DNA from 2 places in the uncultured Friedmanniella sp. genome. Region 1 is predicted to be linked to the other one. Evidence: riboswitches for the same ligand, from Rfam matches in the RefSeq annotation. Region 1 holds a riboswitch; the other holds the start of a gene.

Region 1 (7,242 bases):
ACCCGTACGGGCTCGTCGCGGCCGGGCCGACGTGGTACCTGGTCGCCGCCCACCGCGGCCGGCCTCGGACCTACCGGTTGTCGCGGATGAGCGAGGTGGCGGCCCTCAGCACCCCCGCGGTACGACCGGCGGACCTCGACCTCCGGTCCCTGTGGCGAGCGCTACGCGTGGCCTACTCCGACCGGCCGAGCGTGCCGCTGGCGATCCGGACCGAGCCTCGCTGGACGGAGATCCTGCTGTCCTCGCTCAGCAGCCAGCTGAGCGGTCTGGTGGACGTCACGCACGACGGCGGGACGGCTCTGGTCCGCGGCCGCATCTTCACCATCCGCGGCACAGCAGCGGTGCTGGCGGGCTTCGGTACCTTCATCGAGGTGCAGGAGCCGGCCGAGCTGCGCGACTCGTTGCGCGAGCTCGGCCGGGAGCTGTCCGAGCGCTACGCCGCCGCTCAGCCGCCCGCGACCGCCGGGATGATCGAGACCTTGGCGCCCTCAGGAACCGGAGCCTCGAGGCCGCCGACGAACCGCACGTCCTCATCGCCCACGTAGACGTTGACGAAGCGGCGCAGCTGGCCGGCGTCGTCCAGGATGCGGCCGCGGATGCCCTTGTGGTTGGCCTCCAGCGACTCCAGCAGCTCCGCGAGCGTGCCGCCATCGGCGACCACCTCACCGGCCCCGGCGGTGTAGGTGCGCAGGATCGTGGGGATGCGTACCTTTGCGCTCATCCGCGGTACTCCTTCCAGAAGTCGGTGAAAGCCTCGTAGCGAGGCGGGATGGTGGTCTTGGGGCCGACGTGGCCGCTGACCGCGTCGAGGGTCTTGAGCCCGTCGCCGGAGTTGATGATCACCGTCTCGGCACTGGGGTCGAGATGACCGTCGATGATCAACTTCTCGGTCACGCCCAGGGTCACCCCGCCCGCGGTCTCCCCGAAGACACCCTCGGTGCGGGCCAGTCGCTGGATGTTGCGGACCACGGTGTCGTCGTCGACGTCGGCGATCAGGCCGCCGGTGCGGCGCACCACGTCGAGCACGTACGGGCCGTCGGCCGGGTTGCCGATGGCCAGCGACTTGGCGATGGTGTCCGGCTTCACAGGCGGGACGAAGTCAAGATCATTCCGGTACGCCTGGGCGATCGGCGAGCAGCCGGTGGCCTGGGCCCCGAAGATCTTGTACGGCTTGTCCGCCACGAGTCCGAGCTTGATCAACTCGGTGAAGCCCTTGTCGATCTTGGTCAGCTGGGAGCCGGAGGCGACCGGGATCACGACCTGGTCGGGCAGCCGCCAGCCGAGCTGCTCGGCGATCTCGAAGGCCAGCGTCTTCGAGCCCTCGGAGTAGTAGGGGCGGACGTTCACGTTGACGAACGCCCAGCCCTCCTCCTCCGCGGCGATCTCGCTGGCCAGCTTGTTCACGTCGTCGTAGGTGCCCTGGACGGCCACGAGCGTGGTGTCGTAGACCGCTGAGGCGATGATCTTCTGCTGCTCGAGGTTCTCCGGCACGAACACGACCGAGCGGATGCCGGCCCGGGCGGCGGCAGCGGCGACGGCGTTGGCCAGGTTGCCCGTGGACGGGCAGGCCAGCACCTGCAGACCGAGCTCGCGGGCGGCCGAGAGAGCGACGGCGACGACGCGGTCCTTGAACGAGTGGGTCGGGTTGCCCGAGTCGTCCTTCACCCACAGCTGTCGCAGGCCGAGGTCGGCGGCGAGGTTGCCGGCGTCCAGCAGCCGGGTGTAGCCGGGGTCGGTGGAGCGGAAGCTCGCGATGTCGGTGGGGACCGGCAGCAGCGGGGCGTAGCGCCAGATGCTCTTGGGCCCGGCCTCGATCTGCGCGCGGGTGATGGCCGGGAAGTCGTAGCCCACCTCGAGCGGGCCGAAACACTCCAGACACGCGTAGAACGGACCCAGGGGGGACTTCTCGCCGCAAGCGCGGCAGACGAGGTGGGTGGCGTTGCCGAAGGCACCGGGCCGGACGCCGACGGGCGCCTCGAACGAGGTGGCGGCAGGGGTGGCGAGCGCAGTCATAGCCTGGCTTTCTTCATCTGTCCTGGCCGGCGTTCGACCAAGGCGGAGTTGGCACCGTTCCTGCCTCTTGCAGGCGGTTGCCGGGGAGTCAAAGGGCCGTTCCCTCATCCCCTCTGGATGACATAGTTAGCGTAGCGTCGGCCCGCCCGCGGAGGCGCATCGGCGTACCGGATGCTGGGAATCTCGTCCGCTCAGCGAGACGCTGAGCGCGCTACGGTGACCAGATCATGCCTCGCGACCTCCGTCGGTACCAGATCCGTCGGCTCGGCAACTGGGTCAACCTGAGCACGCCGCTCGGCTTGGCCGTGGCCCGGGCGGGCGGCGCTCGCGTGCGTCCCGGACCCCGCGGGCTCTTGCTGGCGGACGGCTACCGTCTCGGTCTCCCGGTGGCCAGCGCCTTCACGGTGGGCAACGTCCTCGTCACTGCCGGCCGGTGGTCGGACTGGCGGGTCGAGCGGCCCAGCCTGCTCGAGCATGAAGAGCGGCACAGCTGGCAGTGGTTCTCCCTGCTCGGACTGCCCTTCCTGCCCGCCTACGCGGTCGCCATGGGCTGGTCGATGCTGCAGACGGGCGACCGTGCCGCCGCCAATGTCTTCGAGCGGCGGGCCGGGCTAGCCCTGGGCGGCTACGAGGAGGCTCCGGTCAGGCCGATCGGACCAGCGCTGAGGGCCGGGCTCGGCCGGCTCAGGAGTCGATCGTGAGATCGATGCCCAGCCGCTTGGCCGAGCGGTTGCGCTGCCGGGTGGCGCGCAGCCGGCGGAGGCGCTTGACCAGCAGCGGATCCTGGGCGAGGGCGGCCTGACTGTCGATCAGCGCGTTCAGCACCTGGTAGTAGCGGGTGGCCGACATCTGGAACTGGTCCCGGATCGCCTGCTCCTTGGCGCCGGCGAACTTCCACCACTGACGCTCGAAGGCGAGGATCTCCGCGTCCCGGACGCTCAGCTCGCCGTCGGGCTGAGGGCTCTCGAGGTGGCTGTTCGAGACACTGACCATGGCGTCATCGTAAGGGCAAATCACACCAGTGTCATTCAAGGCACCACCGAACCTCCCTGCACAGACCGGGCGGCGATGGGCGAGCATGGGCGCCGTGACGAACGCAGACGATCCGCGCATCGGCTGGGGCATCCTCAGCACCGGCCACATCGCCTCGGTGCTCGCGAAAGACCTGGCCCTGCTGCCCGAGGAGGCGGCCCTGGTGGCCGTCGGCTCCCGGTCAACGGACAAGGCCCGGGCCTTCGCCGACCAGTACGGCTTCGAGCGCGGCTACGGCTCGTATGAGGAGCTGGCCGCCGATCCCGACGTGGACGTGGTCTACATCGCCTCCCCGCACCACGACCACTACCCGTCGGCCAAGCTCTGCCTGGAGGCCGGCAAGGCGGTGCTGGTCGAGAAGCCGCTGACCGTCAGCCCGGAGCAGACCGAGGAGCTGATCGCGCTGGCGCAGGACCGCGCCCTGCTGCTGATGGAGGCCATGTGGACGCGGACCCAGCCGCTGATCCGGCGGGCGGCCGAGCTGGTGGCCTCCGGCGAGCTGGGCGAGATCCGGCACGTGGACGCGCAGTTCGGTTTCGCCTTCGACGGCCCCACGACGCACCGGCTGCTCGATCCGGAGCAGGCAGGCGGCGCGATCCTGGACGCAGGCGTCTACCCGGTGCACGCCGTCAACCTGTTCCTGGGCGAGCCGACCGACGTCTTCGCCTGGGGGACGCACGCCTCGACCGGCGTGGACAACCACGCGGCGGCCCTGCTCAGCTTCCCCGAGACCGACGGCCGCGGCCCGGCGACGGCCGCGATCCTGTGCACGCTGAACGCGCAGCTGCCGACCCGGCTGGCCGTCTACTGCACCCAGGGTCGGGTGATGGTCGACTCCTTCTTCATCCGGCCGGAGTCCGTGAGCGTCTACCGCCTCGGCGTCGACGAGCCGGAGGAGCTGGTGACGCAGTGGCCAGGCGGCGGCTACACCTTCCAGGCCCAGGAGGTGATGCGTTGCCTGCGGAACGGTGAGGTGGAGTCGCCGCTGGTGCCCTGGTCGTCCACGCTGGAGGTGGCGCGGACCCTGGAGCGCTGGGAGGCGGCCGTCGACCAGCCCATCGGCTCTCTCAACCCCGCCGAGACCGCGGGCTGAGCCGTGGTCACGCTGATGAGGGGCACCATCCAGCCTTACGCGTGGGGTTCGACGACCTTCCTGCCCGAGCTGCTCGGCACCGAGCCGACCGACGAGCCGCAGGCCGAGCTCTGGCTGGGGGCGCACTCCTCCGCCTCGGCCACGGTCGACGGCCGGCCGCTCGACGAGGTGATCGCGGCGGACCCGGCGGGCGTGGTCGGTGCCGCCGCCGTCGAGGAGTTCGGCCCCGGGCTGCCCTTCCTGCTCAAGGTGCTGGCCATCGCCAAGCCGCTCTCGCTGCAGGCGCACCCCACCCGCGCCCAGGCCGAGCAGGGCTACGCGCGTGAAGAAGCCGCCGGCATCGCGGCCGACGCGTCCGACCGGCTCTACAAGGACGACTGGCCCAAGCCGGAGATGCTGGTCGCCCTGGTGGACAGCGAGGCGCTCTGCGGCTTCCGCAACCCCGAGGCGTCCTACGACCTGTTCGGCCAGCTCGGCGTCCCCGCCGCGACCGCGCTGGTCGCCCCCCTGGTCGACGCCGCCCTCACCCCGGACCGACGGCTGGCCGCGGTGTTCGAGAGCGCCCTGCGGCTGGCCCGCGACGACCTCGGCGTGGTGGCGGACGTCGTCGCCGCGGCGCGCGGGATCGAGGTAGCGGGCGACCTGGGCCTGTTCGCCCGGACGGCTCGCGAGCTCGGGGAGCACTACCCCGACAACCCCGGTGTCCTCGCCGCTCTGCTGATGAACCGGGTGTCGGTGCGGCCCGGCCAGGCGGTCTTCCTGCCGGCCGGCAACCTGCACGCCTACCTGCACGGGGCCGGCGTGGAGATCATGGCCAACTCCGACAACGTCATGCGCGGCGGCTTGACCCCCAAGCACGTCGACGCGGACGAGCTGCTGGCGATCCTCGACTTCACCCCCGGCTTCCCCGGCTACGTCGAACCGGTCGAGGAGTCCCCTGGCTGCTGGCGCTACCCCACCCCGGCTCCCGAGTTCGCCCTGTGGCGGCTCGAGCCGGACGGGTCTCCCGTCGAGGCGCCGGGTACGGGATCCGGCCGGGTCCTCCTGGTCACCGAAGGATCGGTCGACGTCGGCGGACTGACACTGACCCGCGGCCAGGCGGCCTTCGCCTCGGCTGGGGAGAAGTTGAGGCTGGACGGCACCGGAACGGCATTCGTCGCGGGTCCCGGCGTTCACGCGCCCTGAGCTCGTCGAAGGCCTCGAAGAGGTTGCGCTGGTCCTGACCGGATGATCACGCTCAGCGGGGGTGCGGCGACCTCCACAACCAGCCCCCGTAGGGTCGAACGCATGTCCCCCGCACCGGCGGAACCGCTCGTCTCCCTCCGCGGCGTCCAGAAGCACTACGGCGCGGTCCAGGCGTTGACCGACATCGACCTGGACGTGGCGCCGGGCGAGGTGGTCGTCGTCATCGGCCCGTCCGGCTCCGGCAAGTCGACGCTCTGCCGCTGCATCAACCGCCTCGAGACCATCTCCGGCGGACAGATCACCATCGACGGCCAGCCCCTGCCGAACGAGGGTCGCGAGCTGGCCCGGCTGCGCGCCGAGGTCGGGATGGTGTTCCAGTCCTTCAACCTCTTCGGCCACAAGAACGTGCTGGAGAACATCACCATGGCGCCGGTGAACGTCGCCAAGGTCAACCGGGCCGAGGCGCAGCAGCGGGCGCGCGAACTGCTGGACCGGGTCGGCCTGGCCGACAAGGAGACGGCGATGCCGGCGCAGCTCTCCGGCGGCCAGCAGCAGCGGATCGCCATCGCTCGGGCCCTGGCCATGCGGCCGAAGCTGATGCTCTTCGACGAGCCCACGTCCGCGCTCGACCCGGAGATGATCAACGAGGTGCTGGCCGTGATGGTCGAGCTGGCGGCCGAGGGGATGACCATGGTGGTCGTCACCCACGAGATGGGCTTCGCCCGCCAAGCCGCCAACCGCGTCATCTTCATGGACGCCGGCCGGATCGTCGAGACGGGTACCCCGCAGGAGTTCTTCGACCACCCGCAGACCGATCGAGCCCGCGACTTCTTGTCCAAGGTGCTCACCCACTGAGCGCCTGACCTGCTCGACCTCCCACACCCCAAGGAATCCCCCGTGACCACGTCTCACCTCTCCTTCACCGCCGACAGCACGCGTCGTTTCTCCCGCCGCACCTTCGGCGCCTCCGCCGGCCTCGCCGCACTCTCCCTGGCCGCCCTCTCGGCCTGCGGCAACGACACCAGCGCCCTGAGCACCAACAAGACCGACGTCAGCGGCTACGACGCGATCATCGCCGCGGGCCCGACCGCCGACGCGGCCACCGTCGACGGCAACGCCTGGGCCAAGAAGATCAAGGACCGCGGCACGCTCAACACCGGCGGTTCAGACTCGGGCCCGCTGTTCTCGATCAAGGACCCGGCGACGGGCAAGCTGACCGGCTTCGACGCCGGACTCGCGCAGCTGCTCTCGCACTACATCACCGGCAAGGCCGACGGCCCGATCCAGCTGACCATCACCACCGTCGACACCCGCGAGACCCTGATCGAGAACGGCACGGTCGACACCGTCGTCGCCACCTACTCGATCACCCCCGCGCGGGCCAAGAAGGTGGCGTTCGCCGGGCCGTACTACCGCTCGGGTGACGCGGTCATGGTCAAGTCCGACAACACGACGATCAACTCGGTCAAGGACCTGGACGGGAAGAAGGTCGCCACCCAGCAGGGCTCCACCACCGCGGACCGGATCGCGAAGGACGCGCCAGGTGCCAAGGTGAGCCTGTTCCCCGACGACGCCCAGTGCCTGGCGGCCCTCAAGACCAACCGCGTCGACGCGTACGTGATCGACCAGAGCATCCTGATCTCCAACGCCAGTGCCGACACGACGCTCAAGGTGGTCGGGGAGCCCTTCTCCGACGACTACTACGGGATCGGCGTCACCCGCGACGACGCCCAGGCGAAGACCTTCGTCAACGACTGGCTGACCAAGATCGAGGCTGACGGCACCTGGGCCAAGCTCTGGAAGGCGACGGTCGGCACCGTCGTGTCCGGCGAGGCACCGACGCCGCCGAAGCTCGGCTCGGCGGACGGCTCCTGACTCACCCGCTCCAACCCAGGAGGACCCGGCATGAGGAGTCGCGC
Region 2 (7,242 bases), on a different contig from region 1:
CGAAGCCCGTTGCCGACGCCATCAACTACCTGATCACGAGCGGACAGTACGACGCGTGGCTGAAGGCGTACAACCTGCAGAACGAGGCGGTCAAGTCCTCCGAGATCAATCCGCCCGGGCTGCCGCTCGACAACGCATGATGCGTCCGCGTCGGGTGCGGCTCACGTGAGTGACCTCACGCCGCATTCCCGATGAAGCCGGTAGACAATGGGGAGGAAAGTACCGTGACCACCGAGGAGCACGCCATGACCGAGCCGTCGACGAACCGGCCGCTCGTGCTCGCCCTGGTGGGCGTCGGGCCGCGGGGAGCCGGCCTGCTCGAGCGGCTCGTCGCCAATGCTGCGGTGCTCGGCTCCGGGCCGGTCGAGGTGCACCTGATCGACCCGTTCCCGGCGGGCGGCGGACGGGTGTGGCGCTCGGCGCAGTCGGAGCTGCTGCGGCTGAACACCACCGCCGAGGACCTGACCGCGTTCGTCGACCACACTGTCGCCATGGCGGGGCCGGTCACCCCCGGTCCGACGCTGGCCGAGTGGTGCCAGACCCACGGCGTCGACCTCGACGACCGGGCCCTGGCCGCCGAAGCCGCGTCCCTCGGTCCGCTCGACTTCCCGACCCGACGGCTGGCGAGCGCCTACCTGGACTTCGCCGTGCGGCGTGCGCTGTCCCCGCCGCCCGCCGGTACGACCGTCCTCACCCACCGGCAGCGGGCTGTCGACCTTCGCTGCGGCCCTCGCCCCGACGCCAAGGGCGATCGCGAGGTCGTGGTGCTCGAGAACGGCGAGACCATCGAGGCCGATGCGGTCGTCCTGCTCAACAGTCATGTCGACGTCGGCCCGGCGCCTCGGTTCGCGGCGCTGGCCGACTTCGCGACCGAGCACGGGCTGACCTACCTGCCGCCCGGGTACGCCGGCGACCTGGACCTGAGCGCGGTGCCGGCCGGGCAGGACGTGCTCGTCCGGGGCTTCGGCCTGGACTTCGTCGACCTGATGGTCCTGCTGACCGAGGGTCGCGGCGGGCGCTTCGTCACCCGAGGTGACCGGCTGGTCTACGAGCCGTCCGGCTCCGAGCCGCACCTGCTCGTCGGCTCGAGGCGCGGCGTCCCCTACCACGCGAAGCCGACCTACCGGCTGCGCGTGCCCAGACCGCCGGGCACCACCTTCTGCACGCCACAGGCGGTGTCCGCGCTGCTCGGGAGGGGCGAGACGCTCCACTTCTTCGACGACGTGTGGCCACTCGTCGGACGTGAGGTGGCCTGGGGCTACTACCGCGAGCTGGGGCTGGGCCACCCGGACCGGATCGCCACCTCCTGGTCGGACTTCGCGGAGGGCTTCGCCGCGCTGGAGTGGGGGAGCGAGGCCTATGACCGCTGGATCGCTGACGCGGTACCGGACCACGCCGACCGCTTCGATCCGGCGGCCGTCGACCGCCCGCTGCGTCAGCTGCGTGTCGCCGACGCCGACGAGCTCAGTACGGTCGTCCGCCGCTACGTCCGCGCCGACCTCGCCCGTCGCGCGGACCAGCGGCACAGCGCCGACCTCGGCGCCTTCTTCGCGCTGCTCGCGGTGCTGCCGGTCCTCGGGCCGGTGCTCGGCTCCCCGCAGCTGGACCCGCGCTCGCTGGTGGCGGACTTCTACGGCTGGTTCCTGGGCTTCTTCAGCTTCTGGGCCAGCGGGCCGCCGCCCGACCGACTGGAGCAGCTCCTCGCGCTCGAGGAGGCCGGAGTCGTCTCCTTCCTCGGCCCGGGTCTGGAGGTGGCGGCCGACGTCGAGCGCGGAGTCTTCGTCGCCCGGTCCTCCGCCGTGGCCTACGAGGTCGAGGCGCACGCACTCGTGGACGCCACGTTGCCGGCGTTCGACCTGGGCCGCGCCGAGGACCCACTGCTGGCCGCGCTGCTCGCGCGCGGCGAGGTGTCCTCCCACGTGCTGCGGGACCCGGCTGGACGGCCGCTCGACACCGGCCAGCTGCGGACCGACGCCACTCATCACCTGGTCCGCGCCGACGGGTCGGTCGCGCCGCGGCGGCTGGCCCTGGGCATGCACACCGCGGTGAAGGCGGCGGCGTTCGCGCGTCCGTGCACGAACGCGCCGGTGCACCGGCTCAACGACCAAGTCGCCCGTGCCCTGCTCGCGCTGCGACACCACCCGGCCGAGGAGGCCGTTGGCGTACCCGCCGACGATGAGCCGGTCGGCGCGGGAACGAGGGGCTGACGTGAGCCCGCGGTCGCCAGGACGCCCGGCGGCACCCGTGGCGCGGACAACGGCCGGGGGGCGCCCGGCTCGTGGCCTGGCACCGCTCGTCGACCTCTCGGCGATGGCGGGTCTCCCGTGTTCCGACGGGCGGGGCTCGGTCAGCGACGTGACGGGTGAGGACGACCTGGCGAGGGTCACAGACGACAGCGGGCCCTCCCTGACCGAGCTCGCCGCCCTGCTGTCCGTGCTGCTCAAGTAGCCGCCGGCTCCCGTCCACACCCTGTACCAATGCTTGTTGCTAGGAAATATCGAGTTATCGTGTCCCTGTCACGAGCGTCAGCGTCAAGCCCCGGCTTGCTGACCGGCAACCCTCCTCCGCGGTGGGGTGCCCCGGGTGACGACATGGCCGCTGCCGACCGGGCAGCGGCAAGCGCGGCCCCGTCCTGGGGTCCTGATCCGGAAGGTCATCCGTGACCGTTCTCGCCCCCCCGTCCACCCCGACCCCCAGCGTCGCGAGCCCGACCCCGACCGGGCCTGCGGTCGCCGCCGAGGTGCCCGCCTTGCTGCCGACCGTCGGCGCCTCGGAGTCCGTGCCGCTGGTCGGGGGCCGGCGTGCGCGTTTCGTCCACCTGGACACCGCCGCCAGCGCCCCCGCCCTGACCCGGGTCGCGAACCACGTGAGCGACGTGCTGCCGTTCTACGCCAGCGTCCACCGCGGCGCCGGGTACCTCTCGCAGCTGTGCACCGGACTCTACGAGCAGGCCCGCGTGACCGTCGGCCGCGCGGTCGGGGCCCGCGCCGACGATGTCGTCGTGTTCACCCGCAACACGACCGACGCCCTCAACCTCCTCAGCGCCGCGGTCCCGGGCGAGGTGGTCGTCCTCGACGTGGAGCACCACGCGAACCTGCTGCCCTGGCGCTCGCCGTCTCCTGGGCACGGCGTCCGGGTCGTGCCCAGCGGCTCGACCCTGGGGGAGACGGAGGCGGCGCTGGCGGCCGAGCTGGCGCGCCGCCCGGCGGCGCTGCTCGCGGTCACCGGCGCGTCGAACGTCACCGGGGAGGTTCCCGACCTGCCTCGCCTGGTCCGTCTGGCTCACGCCCACGGCGCCCGGATCGCCGTGGACGCAGCCCAGCTCCTCCCGCACCGGGGCTTCGACCTCGCCGGGCTGGGCGCGGACTACGTGGCCTTCTCCGGTCACAAGCTGTACGCCCCGTTCGGCGCCGGCGCGCTCGTCGGGCGCCGCGACTGGCTGGACGAGGCCGAGCCGCACCTGGCCGGCGGCGGTGCCGTGCGTCAGGTCACGACGACCGGCACGGAGTGGGCGAGCAGCCCGGAGCGGCACGAGGGCGGCACCCCGGCCGTGCTCGGCGCCCTCGCGCTCGCCGAGGCGCTGCGCACCCTCGAGGCGACCGGCCCGGGCCGGATCCGCGCCCACGAGGCCAGCCTGCACCGACGCCTCGTCGACGGGCTACGGCTGCGGGGGATCGAGCCGCTCCGGATCTGGCCCGACGCTGCCGACGTGGTCGGCGTCGTCAGCTTCACCGTGCCCGGCTTCCGCTCGGCGCTGGTTGCCTCCTACCTCTCCGCCGAGCACGGCATCGGCGTCCGGGACGGCCGGTTCTGCGCGCACCCGCTGCTGGCCCGGCTCGGGGTCGACGACGGCGCGGTGCGCGCCAGCCTCGGGGTCGCCAACTCCTCGGCCGACGTCGACCGACTTCTCGGAGCCCTGGACCTGCTGGTCGCCGAGGGTCCCCGGTGGACCTACACCGCGGACGGCTGCCGCCCCTTGCCTGACGACCGCGAGCTTCCTGCCTGGGCGGCCGTGACCGGTCTGCAGGCCCTCGGCACGGCCAGCACCCCGTGCGCACCTTCGAACACCCCAGCGGCAGGAGCCGACCGATGACCGAGACCACCACCGCCCGGGCGGGCTTCGCCAGTCCCGTCGACGTGGCGCGGCACGGGACCTACCGGGTGCCGCAGCGCCCTGAGGACCCCCGGCCGCTCTACCGCTTCACCCACCGGATCACCCGGGACGGCTCCAGCGGCTTCCCGGCCGTGCCCGGTCGCTACCACCTGTACGCGGGCTGGTTCTGCCCCTGGTCGCAGCGGGTGGTGCTCGAGCTCGAGGTGAACGGACTCACGACGAGACCAGCGGGGGGTCAGGCGGGTCGTCCCTCCTCTGAGGATGGCGGTGTCATCTCGGTGTCCTACGTCGACGACGCCCGCGACGGCCGCGGCTGGGCCTTCCGGCAGACCCACGGACCCGACCCCGTGAACGGCTTCACCCTCTTGCGCGACGCCTACGAGGCCACCGAGCGGGGCTTCGACGGCCACGTCAGCGTGCCGACCCTGTGGGACACCGAGACCGGACGGGTGGTCAGCAACGACTACCGGACGCTCGGGCTGGACATCGCCACGCAGTTCCCGGGTTTCCGCTACCCGGGCGTCGACACCTATCCCGCGGGCCACCGTGCGGAGATCGAGGAGCTCGACCGGTGGGTCGGGCCAGCGGTCAACCAGGGGGTGGGTCGGGCGTCGGGGAAGGGGCCGGCGGCCGAGCAGGCACGCTCGGAGCTGCTCGGCGCGTTCCGGCGGCTGGACGCCCGGCTCGTCGACGGCGGTTTCCTGGTCGGGCGTGGGCTCACCGAGGCCGACATCCGGCTGTGGGTGACGCTCGCCCGCTACGACGTGCAAGCGAACGCCGACGGGCGGCTCGGTCCGCCGCTGAGCAGCTACCCGCACCTGGCCCGCTACGCGGCCTACCTCGCGGAGCTGCCCGCCTTCCGGGCCAGCACCCGATGGTCCAGCTTCAGCGCGCCGGACGCGGTGCCGTCCTTCCTGCCCCACCGTCCCGCCGACCCCACCGGAGGTCCCCGATGACCCGCCCGCTGCACCTCGCCGTCGCTCTGGACGGTGCCGGCTGGCATCCTGCGGCCTGGCGGCTGCCGACGGCCCGGCCGCGTGACCTGCTCACCGCCGGCTACTGGGGCGACCTCACCCGGCGCGCGGAGGAGGGGCTGCTCGATCTCGTGACCATCGAGGACGGGCTGGCCCTGCAGAGCACCTCGTTCGTCGGGCCCGACCACCGCACCGACGAGGTCCGGGGCCGGCTGGACGCGGTCCTCGTCGCCGCCCGGGTGGCGCCGCTCACCGAGCACATCGGGCTGGTGCCGACCGGCACGGTGACCCACACCGAGCCGTTCCATCTCTCCAAGGCCATCGCCACCCTCGACTACGTCTCCCAGGGCCGCGCCGGCTGGCGGCCGCAGGTGTCGGCGCGGCCCGAGGAGGTCGCCCACTTCGGGCGACGGGAACCGTGGGGCGACCCGTTTGCCGCCGCCGAGGGGGCCGACGACGAGGCGGCCCGGGGTCTGGTTCGCAACCTCTTCGCCGACGCCGGGGACGCCGTGGAGGTCGTCCGGCGGCTCTGGGACAGCTGGGAGGACGACGCCGAGATCCGCGACGTCGCGACAGGCCGTTTCGTCGACCGCGACAAGCTGCACCACATCGACTTCGTGGGGCGCTCCTTCTCGGTGCGGGGGCCCTCGATCACCCCGCGTCCACCGCAGGGGCAACCGGTCGTGGTGGCGCTGGCGCACGCGGAGATACCGCGGACCTTCGCCGCGCGTGCCGCCGACGTCGTCCTCATCACCCCGCACGACAACGCCGCTGCCGCGGCGCAGGTCGAGGAGATCGTCGCGTCCCGCCGGGAGGCCGGTCGCACGGGTGCCGACCACGTCTTCGGCGAGCTCGTCGTGCTGCTCGACGCCGACCAGGCGCGGGCCGACGCGCGGTGGGCCCAGCTCGAGGACTGGTCGGGCCGCAGGTTCACCAGCGACGCCGAGATCTTCGTCGGCACGCCCCAGGGCCTCGCCGACCTGCTGCTCGCCCGGGCCGAGGCCGGGCTGACCGGCTTCCGGCTCAGGCCGGCCGCCCTGCCGCAGGACCTCGACGCGATCGTCGACGGCCTCGTGCCCGAGCTGCAGCGCCGGCAGGCCTTCCGTACGGCCTACGAGCCGGGCACCCTCCGCGACCGGCTCGGCCTCGAGCGTCCGGCCAACCGCTACGCCACGAACCGAGGATCGGTATGACCAGCACGCCCCGCAAGCAGATCCACCTCGCCGCCCACTTCCCGGGGGTGAACAACACCACCGTGTGGAGCGACCCCGCCGCCGGGAGCCACATCGAGTTCAGCTCGTTCGTGCACCTCGCTCAGACCGCGGAGCGGGCGAAGTTCGACTTCTTCTTCCTGGCCGAAGGGCTGCGGCTGCGCGAGCAGGGCGGCGAGATCTACGACCTCGACGTCGTGGGTCGGCCCGACACCTTCACGGTCCTGGCCGCGCTCGCTGCCGTCACCGAGCACCTCGGGCTGGCCGGGACGATCAACTCGACGTTCAACGAGCCCTTCGACGTGGCGCGCCAGTTCGCGACGCTGGACCACCTCTCCGCCGGCCGCGCCGCCTGGAACGTCGTCACCTCCTGGGACGCCTTCACCGGGGAGAACTTCCGGCGCGGCGGCTTCCTGGCTTCTGACGAGCGGTACTCCCGCGCCCAGCACTTCCTCGACGCCGCGTTCACGCTCTTCGACTCCTGGCGAGGCGACGAGGTCGTGAGCGACCAGACGACGGGGAGGTTCCTGCGCAACCCCGAGGTCGGGACCTTCACCCACCGCGACCAGCACTTCGACATCTCCGGCGCCTTCACCACCCCGCGCAGCCCGCAGGGCCGACCGGTGATCTTCCAGGCCGGGGATTCCGAGGAGGGCCGGGAGTTCGCCGCCGCGACCGCCGACGCGATCTTCACCCGCCACGGCACCTACGACGCGGGCCGCGCCTTCTACGCCGACGTCAAGGGCCGGCTGGCCGCGTACGGCCGGCGGCCCGACCAGCTGGTGGTGCTGCCCGCGTCGACGTTCGCGCTCGCCGACACCGACGCCGAGGCCGCCGAGCTCGCGCACGAGGTCCGGCTGCAGCAGGTCAGCCCGGCGACGGCGATCAAGCTCGCCGAACAGCTGTGGAACACCGACCTGTCCGAGATCGACCCCGACGGTCC

Evidence for each region. Region 1 has a riboswitch for S-adenosylmethionine ahead of thrC (threonine synthase). Riboswitches for the same ligand answer to the same signal wherever they lie in the genome.
Region 2: it holds a riboswitch for S-adenosylmethionine, as region 1 does, so the genes downstream of both, ACFE7W_RS07375 (aminotransferase class V-fold PLP-dependent enzyme) here and thrC (threonine synthase) in region 1, are expected to answer to the same signal.

What each region holds. Positions count from the first base shown of each region.
Region 1 covers NZ_CAXTHT010000020.1:19,480-26,721, forward strand. Annotated here, with positions in the region: gene ACFE7W_RS20460 (helix-turn-helix transcriptional regulator) at 1-545, shown strand, start outside; gene ACFE7W_RS20465 (MoaD/ThiS family protein) at 446-721, opposite strand; gene thrC (threonine synthase) at 718-2,013, opposite strand; SAM riboswitch class I at 2,024-2,137, opposite strand; gene ACFE7W_RS20475 (hypothetical protein) at 2,241-2,714, shown strand; gene ACFE7W_RS20480 (DUF3263 domain-containing protein) at 2,698-3,006, opposite strand; gene ACFE7W_RS20485 (Gfo/Idh/MocA family protein) at 3,101-4,138, shown strand; gene manA (mannose-6-phosphate isomerase, class I) at 4,154-5,323, shown strand; gene ACFE7W_RS20495 (amino acid ABC transporter ATP-binding protein) at 5,426-6,178, shown strand; gene ACFE7W_RS20500 (glutamate ABC transporter substrate-binding protein) at 6,221-7,198, shown strand.
Region 2 covers NZ_CAXTHT010000002.1:644,167-651,408, forward strand. Annotated here, with positions in the region: gene ACFE7W_RS07360 (ABC transporter substrate-binding protein) at 1-140, shown strand, start outside; gene ACFE7W_RS07365 (FAD/NAD(P)-binding protein) at 225-2,207, shown strand; gene ACFE7W_RS07370 (hypothetical protein) at 2,311-2,448, shown strand; SAM riboswitch class IV at 2,515-2,628, shown strand; gene ACFE7W_RS07375 (aminotransferase class V-fold PLP-dependent enzyme) at 2,660-4,093, shown strand; gene ACFE7W_RS07380 (glutathione S-transferase C-terminal domain-containing protein) at 4,090-5,070, shown strand; gene ACFE7W_RS07385 (LLM class flavin-dependent oxidoreductase) at 5,067-6,281, shown strand; gene ACFE7W_RS07390 (NtaA/DmoA family FMN-dependent monooxygenase) at 6,278-7,242, shown strand, end outside.